One region of the Peribacillus sp. GL_122 genome, then DNA from elsewhere that is predicted to be linked to it. Evidence: riboswitches for the same ligand, from Rfam matches in the RefSeq annotation. Region 1 holds a riboswitch; each other region holds the start of a gene.
The links. Region 1 has a riboswitch for preQ1 ahead of AC3ISB_RS21190 (VUT family protein). Riboswitches for the same ligand answer to the same signal wherever they lie in the genome.
Positions count from the first base shown of each region.

Region 1 (3,209 bases):
TGCACCCATTATTGGAAATGTGCAGGAAGCTTTTTTTGCTGTTTACTGGTGAGTTTGGAGCGAATACTAGTGCAAAGAGTATTACTCATAGAATGTAGTAGTAAACTCATGAATTATGAGCGTTTACTCGAGAGTATGGGCTATTTACTTGTGAGTTTCGCACTTTTACTCGTGAATTTGCTCTATTTACTCGTAAATTGGTGCCGCACTCAGAATATCGCACCGTTTACTCGTGAGTTTGGGCTATTTACTCGTGAATTTCGCACTTTTACTCGTGAGTTTGCGCTATTTACTCGTAAGTTTTGCACTTTTACTCGTGAGTTTGCGCTATTTACTCGTGAATTTCGCACTTTTACTCGTGAGTTTTGCACTTTTACTCGTGAGTTTTGCTGTTTTACTCGTAAATTGGTGCCGCACTCAGAATATCGCATCGTTTACTCGTGAGTTTCACACTTTTACTTGTGAATTTTCTCTATTTACTCGTAAATTGGTGCTGTACTCATGATTTCGCACCGTTTACTCGTGAATTTCACACTTTTACTCGTGAATTTTGCTGTTTTACTCGTGAGTTTTGCACTTTTACTCGTGAATTTGCGCTATTTACTCGTAAATTGGTGCTGCACTCAGAATATCGCACCGTTTACTCGTGAGTTTCACACTTTTACTCGTGAGTTTTGCTGTTTTACTCGTGAGTTTTGCTGTTTTACTCGTGAATTTCGCACTTTTACTCGTGAGTTTTGCTGTTTTACTCGTAAATTGGTGCCGCACTCATGATTTCGCACCGTTTACTCGTGAGTTTTGCACTTTTACTCGTGAGTTTGCGCTATTTACTCGTAAATTGGTGCCGCACTCATGATTTCGCACCGTTTACTCGTGAATTTCGCACCGTTTACTCTTGAGTTACTCCATTCACGCAAAAAAAGGACCTAATTAGGTCCTTTTTTGTCTATTCCTTTATGCTTGCGATAATTGGCGCAGGAGAGCTTCATACATTCCCCTTGAACATGCGGGCCATATTTTTCACGAAAGGCCTCGAGGCAATAGCATTTATCTTGTTCTTTTTTGGTTCCATCCATCGAGTGCATCCCTCCTAGCTTTAACTGGAGACTACACGTTTCTCCAGTTCTACATTGATTCGTCCCAACAGTACGGCACCAATTGACTGAATGATCGTTTTAACGATGATTTGGCCGATGACCGCAGCGGGTACTGCTTCCCATGGCAATATATTGGCACCCAACGGACTTAGGCCAATCACGACAAATATCACCGAATCGAAAAATCCTCCAACGATTCCGCTGTAAAACACCCTCCAACTCATCGGGAGTTTTAAACGGGTATAAATTTCCGTATCCGCTGTTTCTGCGACCACGAACGATAATGCGGAAGCAAATACGATCAATAACGTATCCCCTAATAAGAATGATACACACGCAGATAAAATAAGTGCAGTGACGATACATATATAGGTCTTCGTGCGGCCGAATTTATTCTGGACCAGATCTCGAAAGATGAAGGTTCCCCCAATGAGCAATGTACCCATCGGAATGATGAACATGCCAAAATGTAATGGCGCAAAAGCTGCTGTAACCACATTCGCCGTGATGATGGATACTAAATACAATAAAATTCTTAACATTTCTTGATTCTCCTTATACAGAAAAAACAGCACCCTAAGAAAGAGCACTGTTCTCCTTAGTTTTTTTGAGAGGGTAGCTAGAACCTCTTCCGCCCGAGCGGATTATCATTTTCCTTATTTATCGTAGCTTGAAAGCGATTGGAAATCAAGAAGTTTCCATATGGCCGATTTTTGTCGCAGAAAACTGCTTGACCGGCTGTATATGAAAAGCCGACAATGATTGATAGAATAATGTTACGATCTTGATATGAGGTATAAAAACGCGAGGAGGAAAAAGATGATGAAAAAACCATCGTTTGTTCATGTTATTTATATCGCAACCCCACGAGAGAAGCTTTGGGAAGCCCTTACTAGCGGTGAAGTCACGAAGAAGTACCATTTTGGATGCCAAGTCCAGTCTGACTGGCAAGAAGGCTCAAGCGTTAAATATTTGCTGGAAGATGGGCGTATTACTGATCATGGTAAAGTACTCAAGTGTGAGCCGCTGCACCTGCTCTCGTTCACTTGGAACATGACAGGAGACGAAACACCTCGTGAGCAGCCTACTCGTGTCACTTTTATACTGCAGCCTATGGATGATTCGACTGTGAAGTTAACGCTTAGGCATGAGGAGCTTTTGGAGACGGATTTCGTATATGATGATAATACCTTTGAAGGCTTGAATAATGGATGGCCAGCGATTCTAAGTAACCTGAAGAGCTTGCTTGAAACTGGACGGACCCTGCCGCCAATAACAGTAGATCGGAATAATTAAGTGGTGGAAAACTATAAAGACACAAAGAAAGAGAGTTGATAGTGATGGATACGCAAATAATCACGAAATTTAAAATAGTCAAACCAACCAATGAAGTGTTTGAAGCCATAGTGGACCCAGAAAGAATCGGGAATTTCTGGTTCTCATCGAGTTCTGAAAGATGGGAACAAGGCAGGACGCTTACATTGAGATATAACGAATACGATGCTGAAGTGGTTATTAATGTATTGGAAGTAGAGGAAAATAAGAAAATCGTGTTTTCATGGGGAGGAAATGATCAAGAAACGATTGTTACAATTACACTAAAAGAGTTGGGTAAAATGAGTACAATTATTGAAGTGAACGAATCAGGTTTGAAAGAGGACGACCCCGAATTGATAAATAAAATGATAGGACAAAAGGAAGGTTGGGTTTATACATTAACATGTTTAAAGGGTTATTTAGAAAATGGGGTTAATACTTTGAGAGCATCAATAATTTTTTAATTCTTAAAAGGTGCTGGTTCAGATTAGAAAGATCACTAAAAATGCAGTTGGCCGTGCCTGACTCCCAGAACAATGGTATTTAAGATTTTTAAGCATGTTGTGTCCTATTGATAAGTCTTACCTTCTTTCCTAATTCTGCATTTGTTAATCAAGGTCAAAGAAAGCATACGGGAGGAGACTTTAAATGTTTCCGAGAAAAAACTCAAGGATGAATATCATCCTTGAGTTTTTTACTTTAGTTATGGTTTGACATGAAATTCAATCGGAAATCACTTTTAGATATATGCCCTTCGAAGCTTTTTTATAAGCTTCAATTCCCATTTTCTTGACT
Region 1 covers NZ_CM174415.1:4,382,415-4,385,623, forward strand. The annotation lists gene AC3ISB_RS21175 (hypothetical protein) at 109-444, shown strand; gene AC3ISB_RS21180 (hypothetical protein) at 502-774, shown strand; gene AC3ISB_RS21185 (hypothetical protein) at 927-1,076, opposite strand; gene AC3ISB_RS21190 (VUT family protein) at 1,097-1,639, opposite strand; PreQ1 riboswitch class I at 1,690-1,732, opposite strand; gene AC3ISB_RS21195 (SRPBCC family protein) at 1,917-2,393, shown strand; gene AC3ISB_RS21200 (SRPBCC family protein) at 2,438-2,878, shown strand; gene AC3ISB_RS21205 (HD domain-containing protein) at 3,137-3,209, opposite strand, start outside.

Region 2 (3,209 bases), 1.9 Mb from region 1:
CCGCATAAACGGCATCCACGTCCGTAAAGTTCTCATACAAATCAGCTTTGACCCCATTCGCAAGAATCGAACCCGTAATATCGGAACCGCTTCTTGAGAAGGTTAAAACATCACCATCTAACGTATAACCGAAGAACCCTGGGAATACTACGATTCCAGGCTCATCACGCAGAGCATATAACCGATCATAAGACTCTGGCAGCACCTTGGTAAATCCACCTTCATCCGTTACGATCAAGCCAGCCTTCTTCGGATTTATATACTGCGCCTCTACCCCGCGGCTTTGGAAATAACCCGCGACCAGCTTCGCATTATTATCCTCGCCACTGGCCTTCAAGGCAGCCAAATAGCGCTTCGGGTTAGTCTGGTCTGCATGCAACAGTGCCATTAAATTTTCATGGATCCCAGTGATGACACTCTCGGATATATCCAGTTCTTCAGCAATGCTCGCATAGCGGGATACGACATCTTCTATCAAATGCTCTCCGTTATCCCCGCGCAGCTGCTGTTCCGCAGCTTCAATCAATAAATCCGTCACCTTTATATCATCGGAATTGCGTTTCCCTGGAGCTGAAACGACTACAATTTTCCTCTCTGGATCAGAAACAACAATTTCGAACACCTTTCTCAACTGTTCACCTGACGCAAGTGAACTTCCACCAAACTTCGCAACTTTCATCTCGACATCCCCTATTTTCGTAAATATTCTGTCATAATTAGCTCTCCCTATTATTACGCTTTTTCTCGAAACAATCAAGTGGAAATTCCGTTATAGGAGGACATTTGTATTTTTAAAACGGACAAAGAGACAAGACCATTGATCGAGAATGGCTAAAAAACTAAAAAAGACAACGGGCATTTGCCCATTGTCTCTCCTATTCTTTAGCGATTATCCACGGTTTCCGGGTATAGGTCATGGTTCATCAAGCGGTAATCCGCCATTTCCTCATACTTCGTACCTGGTTTCCCATAATTCGTGTAAGGGTCGATGGAAATTCCGCCCCTAGGTGTAAACTTGCCCCAGACTTCAATATATTTAGGATCCATCAATTCGATTAAATCATTCATGATGATGTTCATGCAGTCTTCATGGAAATCACCGTGATTGCGGAAGCTGAATAAATAAAGTTTCAAAGACTTGCTTTCCACCATTTTCACACTTGGAATATAGCTGATGTAGATGGTCGCAAAGTCCGGCTGGCCCGTTATCGGACATAAGCTAGTGAATTCCGGGCAATTGAATTTGACGAAATAATCCCGGTTCGGATGCTTGTTATCGAATGACTCAAGGATTTCAGGCGCATAGTCGAATGTATATTTTGTTCCTTGATTCCCAAGCAGTGTGATATCTTTTTTTAATTCTTCTTCTTTTCTTCCAGACATTAAAAGTCCTCCTAATCCCACGTTTCAGGGAGATTCATAAAATGGGCCTCTATATAACAAAAACCATATCTCCTCAAAGATATGGTTGATTCGCGAAAAATATCAAAGCCATAGTTTTTTTAAGAGGGTGATGCTATGAACCTCTCCCGTTTACCGGGAAATATTTTAAAATTGTCATAGTAAATATAGAAAAAAATATCTAATCTGTCAATCATACTTTTTAAATTTGGTTTGATTCCTGCATGCATTCAGCTTAAAATGTAGAAGAAGTTTATCCTACATGAAGGAAGAGATTACGTCAATGTGGATTTTTGCAGCCCTCATCACTAGTTTATGTTTCGGAATCAATAACAGCATTTTTAAATGGAGTAGCGGAAAGGGTTACTCAAAAGTACATATCCAATTTTTCTTTTATTTTTCAGCTTTTATTTTGGCCATATTTTATGGAGTGTTTGTGGATGGTTTACAGTTTAACTGGCTGTCCATCATGCTTGGTGGAGCCATTGGGGTACTGAACGCTAATGGTAATATCCAGATGGCAAGCGCCTTTGAAAAAGGGCCGGCAAGCTTGACATCCCCATTAATCGCAGCGAATGCAATATTCCCCATTCTCTGTGCAGCTTTAATTTTTCACGAACATATTTCTACTTTGCAGTGGACTGGAATCGTCTGCATGTTTCTTGCTACATTAGTCATTCAGTATACACCTAATGCTAAAGGTAACCATCAATATGTCCCTTGGATGATGCACACATTATTATCCATTTTATCTTTTGGTGTGCTCGGCATTCTTATGACGACATCAACACGTCTTCATTTAAATTCCCTTGATATCCTGGTATCAATGTATGGAGGCGGAACTCTTTATCTTCTTTCGGCTCTGGCCTTTAAAAAGGAAAAAATCAAGCTACAGGAAGTCAAAATCGGTTCCTTAGTAGGCCTTTTAAGCACTATAGGCTATGGATGTTATTTCTTTGCGTTGAACACCGGCATCGCAAGCATCATCTTCCCTGTCGTCAGCCTGAACTGTTTAGTTGTCGTATTCGCAGGATGTTATTTATTCAAGGAAAAACTAAAAAACTATCAAATTGCCGGCGTACTTGCAGCATTAATCGGCATTATCTTGACTAAAATATGAATTTAGTTCATTTACAAAAACGACCTGGCTGTCATGAGTACAAGCCAGGTCGTTTTTTATTTTGCCGGGGAATAGAGTGGTCAAAAAAAAGTGTTGACACTTCCTAAAAAATATCAGATAATTTTGAATATTAATTCGTTAGGTTTTACCGCTTTTGAAATGTTTGAAAAATCCTCTGCCACGGGTATTAAAGAAATAGGTACAACCACCTCATTTAATTCTGAATTAGGAAAGGAAAGATGCATAATGGTAAAAGTTACAGTAACAGTTGATTTTCAAGGGAAATCTTATCAAACTAACGTACTTACTAAACCGGATACAGATCATGAAGTAATTTTACAACAAGCGCTTCATCAAGTTGAAAAACAATGGAAAGCATAAAAAGGCAGGCATCGCAATAGATACCTGCTTTTTTAATACCATTTCATATGCGCGATTAAAGAACCTCTTACAGCAACTCCCTCACTTTTAATTGCTTTTTCCAAAATAAACTAAAATTGAGACGTCAGTGTGTGCGTTAACCTCTTAATCTGAATAACAAGTAATTTAGAGTTGTACCTAAGGATTACATTATAAAAGACTTATAAAAAAAGATGGTCTTTTTAAGGACCGTCTTTTTAATGTTCTTTTAAACTAAATTTCTTATTAATGGCATGGAACGCTCTTGGAGGCTATCTGAAAGCAGGCT
Region 2 covers NZ_CM174415.1:524,706-527,914, reverse strand. The annotation lists gene AC3ISB_RS02575 (aspartate kinase) at 1-679, opposite strand, end outside; gene queF (preQ(1) synthase) at 883-1,383, opposite strand; PreQ1 riboswitch class I at 1,488-1,533, opposite strand; gene AC3ISB_RS02565 (DMT family transporter) at 1,664-2,521, shown strand; gene AC3ISB_RS02560 (BA3454 family stress response protein) at 2,612-2,902, shown strand; gene AC3ISB_RS02555 (YfmQ family protein) at 3,150-3,209, opposite strand, start outside.
Region 2: another riboswitch for preQ1. It lies ahead of queF (preQ(1) synthase); the one in region 1 lies ahead of AC3ISB_RS21190 (VUT family protein).

Region 3 (3,209 bases), 1.9 Mb from region 1:
TTTCAGAAATATCCCTGCCGATGACGACTAAGCCTTTTCGTGAACCATCCTCATTGAACAGGGGAACTTTGATCGTATCAAAGGTCTTGTGATTGCCATCGGGAAGAGGGACGATTTCCTCACACCTTGTGATTTCCCCTTTTACCCACGTTTCTTCATCGGAAACTTCACAGTAAATCAACGACTCTTTATAAAATTCGGAGTATTCTGCGAGCTCACTGTCTCTTTTTCCCTTATAGTCTACATGCTCCAATTGAAATAATTGAAGGCCGAAGGTATTGGATTCAAGCCAACGGCCATCACCATCCTTGAAGTTAACGAAATCCACCATTGAATTGATGAGTGTACGCCGACGTTGTTCCGCTTCTTTTAATTGCTTGAATTCTTCCCTTTTAGCTAAATAAAGATATAAAACCAAGCCTATTGATAAAAGGAAAACAAATCCTTCCGCTCTTTGAAGTTGAATGAAGACCTCTTTGTTTTGGATATTTGTAGTTAAAAAATAGTCGAACACGACTAGTGTAAGAATCCCGGATAGGATATATATTGCTAAGATGGAGCGTTTGGACATGGAGATTCTCCCTGATTTTAAGACATTTCTAAGGTAAAATTACATACACATTTTAACAAACTATCGGAAAAAAATATATGCAGAATCCTAAATAAAAAACAGGGGCCAAAGTGGTCACCTGTTTTTTCTGAAGAAGGTTTGTTTCTTTTTCTTTTTTGCACGCTTATAGATAATGAAAAATAGTAAGAAGAAGAGTGCGAGTGCTGCTAGCGTATATTGGTTCATTTCAACAGATAGCAGTCCATATGGAATGAGCGAAAGGAAGAAAAAGTATATAAGGTTGCCAAGTGACGTCGCTAATAAAAAATCCTTGAAAGTGACGGTGCTGACTCCAGCTACCAAGTTAATTAAGCTTGTTGGGATCAGAGGGAAAATCCTGCCTGTAAAAACGTACATGAAGCCATGCTCCACAACAGATTCTTGCCACTTTTCGCCAATCTTCTTTAAGAGAAGCTCCTGAAACCAGTTTCTTGCTGCATAAAAAATGAAACCTGAGGCAACAACGCTTGTAAACCAACTCCATAGATATCCATATATGAATCCGAATATCGTGACATTGATAGTCAGGAGCAAAATTAAGGGAATGATTGTAAAAGAATTTTGTACAAACATTAATACGAATGTCACAATAAATGTAAGCAAAAGGTTTTCCTTCAAAATGCCAATAACAGAATCTAGATCACTTTTCCAAACCAAAGTGAATAACTCTGCATTAGAAAAAATAAATATTGCAATTACCAATAGACCGATTATGGTCAGGACTTTTTTCAAAGGGCCACCACCATTCTTACTAGTAGTTTATCATTTTCGAGTTCATTGGTGAAAAAAAAGAGCTGCCGCATCATGCAGACAGCTCTTTTCATTATAGTGGGTTCGCGACGCGAAGATTCCATTAAAGCCACTTTTCAAACTGAATTCTTTTGTTCATTCCATAAATGATTGGCGCTCCAATCAAGAGGACAACGAATTCACCGACAGCCGTGGTCATCCAGCTTAACCAGAATGGGAACCCCAGGGCAAGGTTCAGTTCAATTGCAATTAAAAACATTGTGAAAGTGAAAAAGATAGTCGTGGCGGTCATCCGTCCTTTAATGCCTTTTATGAACCGAGAAACAAAAATGACAAGCAATAAGGCGAGCAGAGATTGCCCCACCCCGAAAATCAAGTCATATGGCACCATCGGCGAAAAGAGCAGATTCGATATGAAGACTCCGCCGACGATACCGTAGATATACTTTTTATTGAATACAATCAGATGATTCAATATTTCCGGTACACGAAATTGGAACATCTGAAATGATATTGGTTGGAACACCAATGAGACCGCCACATACAAGGCAGCCAATAACCCGCTTATCACGAGTGTACGAACATTCATTTTACTCTCTCCCTAGTTTTTTATCGTGGGATGGTTACGAACCACGTTTAGGCGTTTGCCCGATGTTTAATAGTATCCCATGTAAGCTTGTTTCGTCAATTTGTAAAGAATGGTTTTAATTTATAAGTTTCCAAGCACGGGAAGTAGCTCAATTGGATTTTGATTTATTGCAATGAAGGATGATATTATTTCAATATGTACTTCAAAGGAGTGAATATAGTATGTCGATCGAGAGTGTCAAAAACCATTTTAAACAATGGGATCGGGAAGGCGATGTAATGGAGTTCGAAACATCGAGTGCTACGGTGATTGAAGCAGCGGAAACCATCGGTGTTATCCCAGCGCGGATTGCTAAGACTCTTTCCTTTAAGGGGGAAGGTGAAAAAGCCATTTTGGTTGTTGCCGCAGGGGACGCGAAAGTGGATAATAAGAAATTTCGTCAGACGTTCGGTTTCAAGGCACGAATGCTTTCACCTGAAGAAGTGCTTGCACAGACCGGCCATGCCATCGGAGGAGTTTGCCCGTTTGGTCTGGCAAATGATCTAGCTGTTTTTCTTGATGTATCGATGAAACGCTTTGAGTCATTGTTCCCGGCATGCGGCAGTGCGAACTCTGCAATAGAACTTAAACTCGCTGAGTTGTTTGAATATTCAGGCGCAGAGGGTTGGGTGGATGTTTGCAAAGGTTGGGAAGAGAAAGTGAATGAGGAAACGGCGGTAGGCAATGCAGTTGATGGCCTTTGATGGTTTCAAAAAATCCACATGAATGGAATTGAGTCCACTATGGTGGACTTTATTTTAGTGGCGACCGCATACATTTTCTATGATTTAAGCGGAAAATCGGGCAGAAAGTGTTCCTGAGCGGAGGTTGAAAGATGTTAAATGAAAGCAAAAGAAAAAGCAATAACAGCTATCTTAGTCTTAAAACTCTTTATGAAGAGAATATAACGGTTAAGAGCATTGCCCAGGAGCTTGAGTTTTGCCATAAAAACGATCTGGCGGTGGATATCCAGAAAGCATTGGAAAAAAAGAATTTTGATATATTGGCAGTGCAAGATCAGGGGGAAATCATCGGGTATATCGAAAGGGAGGAACTCGGTGAAGGAAGCATCTCTGAATATTTGAGAAACTTTTCACCAAGGGAAATGGTTTCGGATTCAACCCCTTTGATCCAGCTTCTCCAGATTTTCAAGAATAAAACAAGGGTGTTCGTATTAGAGAATAATTCGATTAAAAAGTTGATTACCCATGCAGATCTTCA
Region 3 covers NZ_CM174415.1:460,646-463,854, forward strand. The annotation lists gene AC3ISB_RS02245 (PAS domain-containing sensor histidine kinase) at 1-571, opposite strand, end outside; gene AC3ISB_RS02250 (TVP38/TMEM64 family protein) at 686-1,342, opposite strand; gene AC3ISB_RS02255 (QueT transporter family protein) at 1,464-1,949, opposite strand; PreQ1 riboswitch class I at 1,956-2,000, opposite strand; gene AC3ISB_RS02260 (YbaK/EbsC family protein) at 2,171-2,692, shown strand; gene AC3ISB_RS02265 (hypothetical protein) at 2,824-3,209, shown strand, end outside.
Region 3: another riboswitch for preQ1. It lies ahead of AC3ISB_RS02255 (QueT transporter family protein); the one in region 1 lies ahead of AC3ISB_RS21190 (VUT family protein).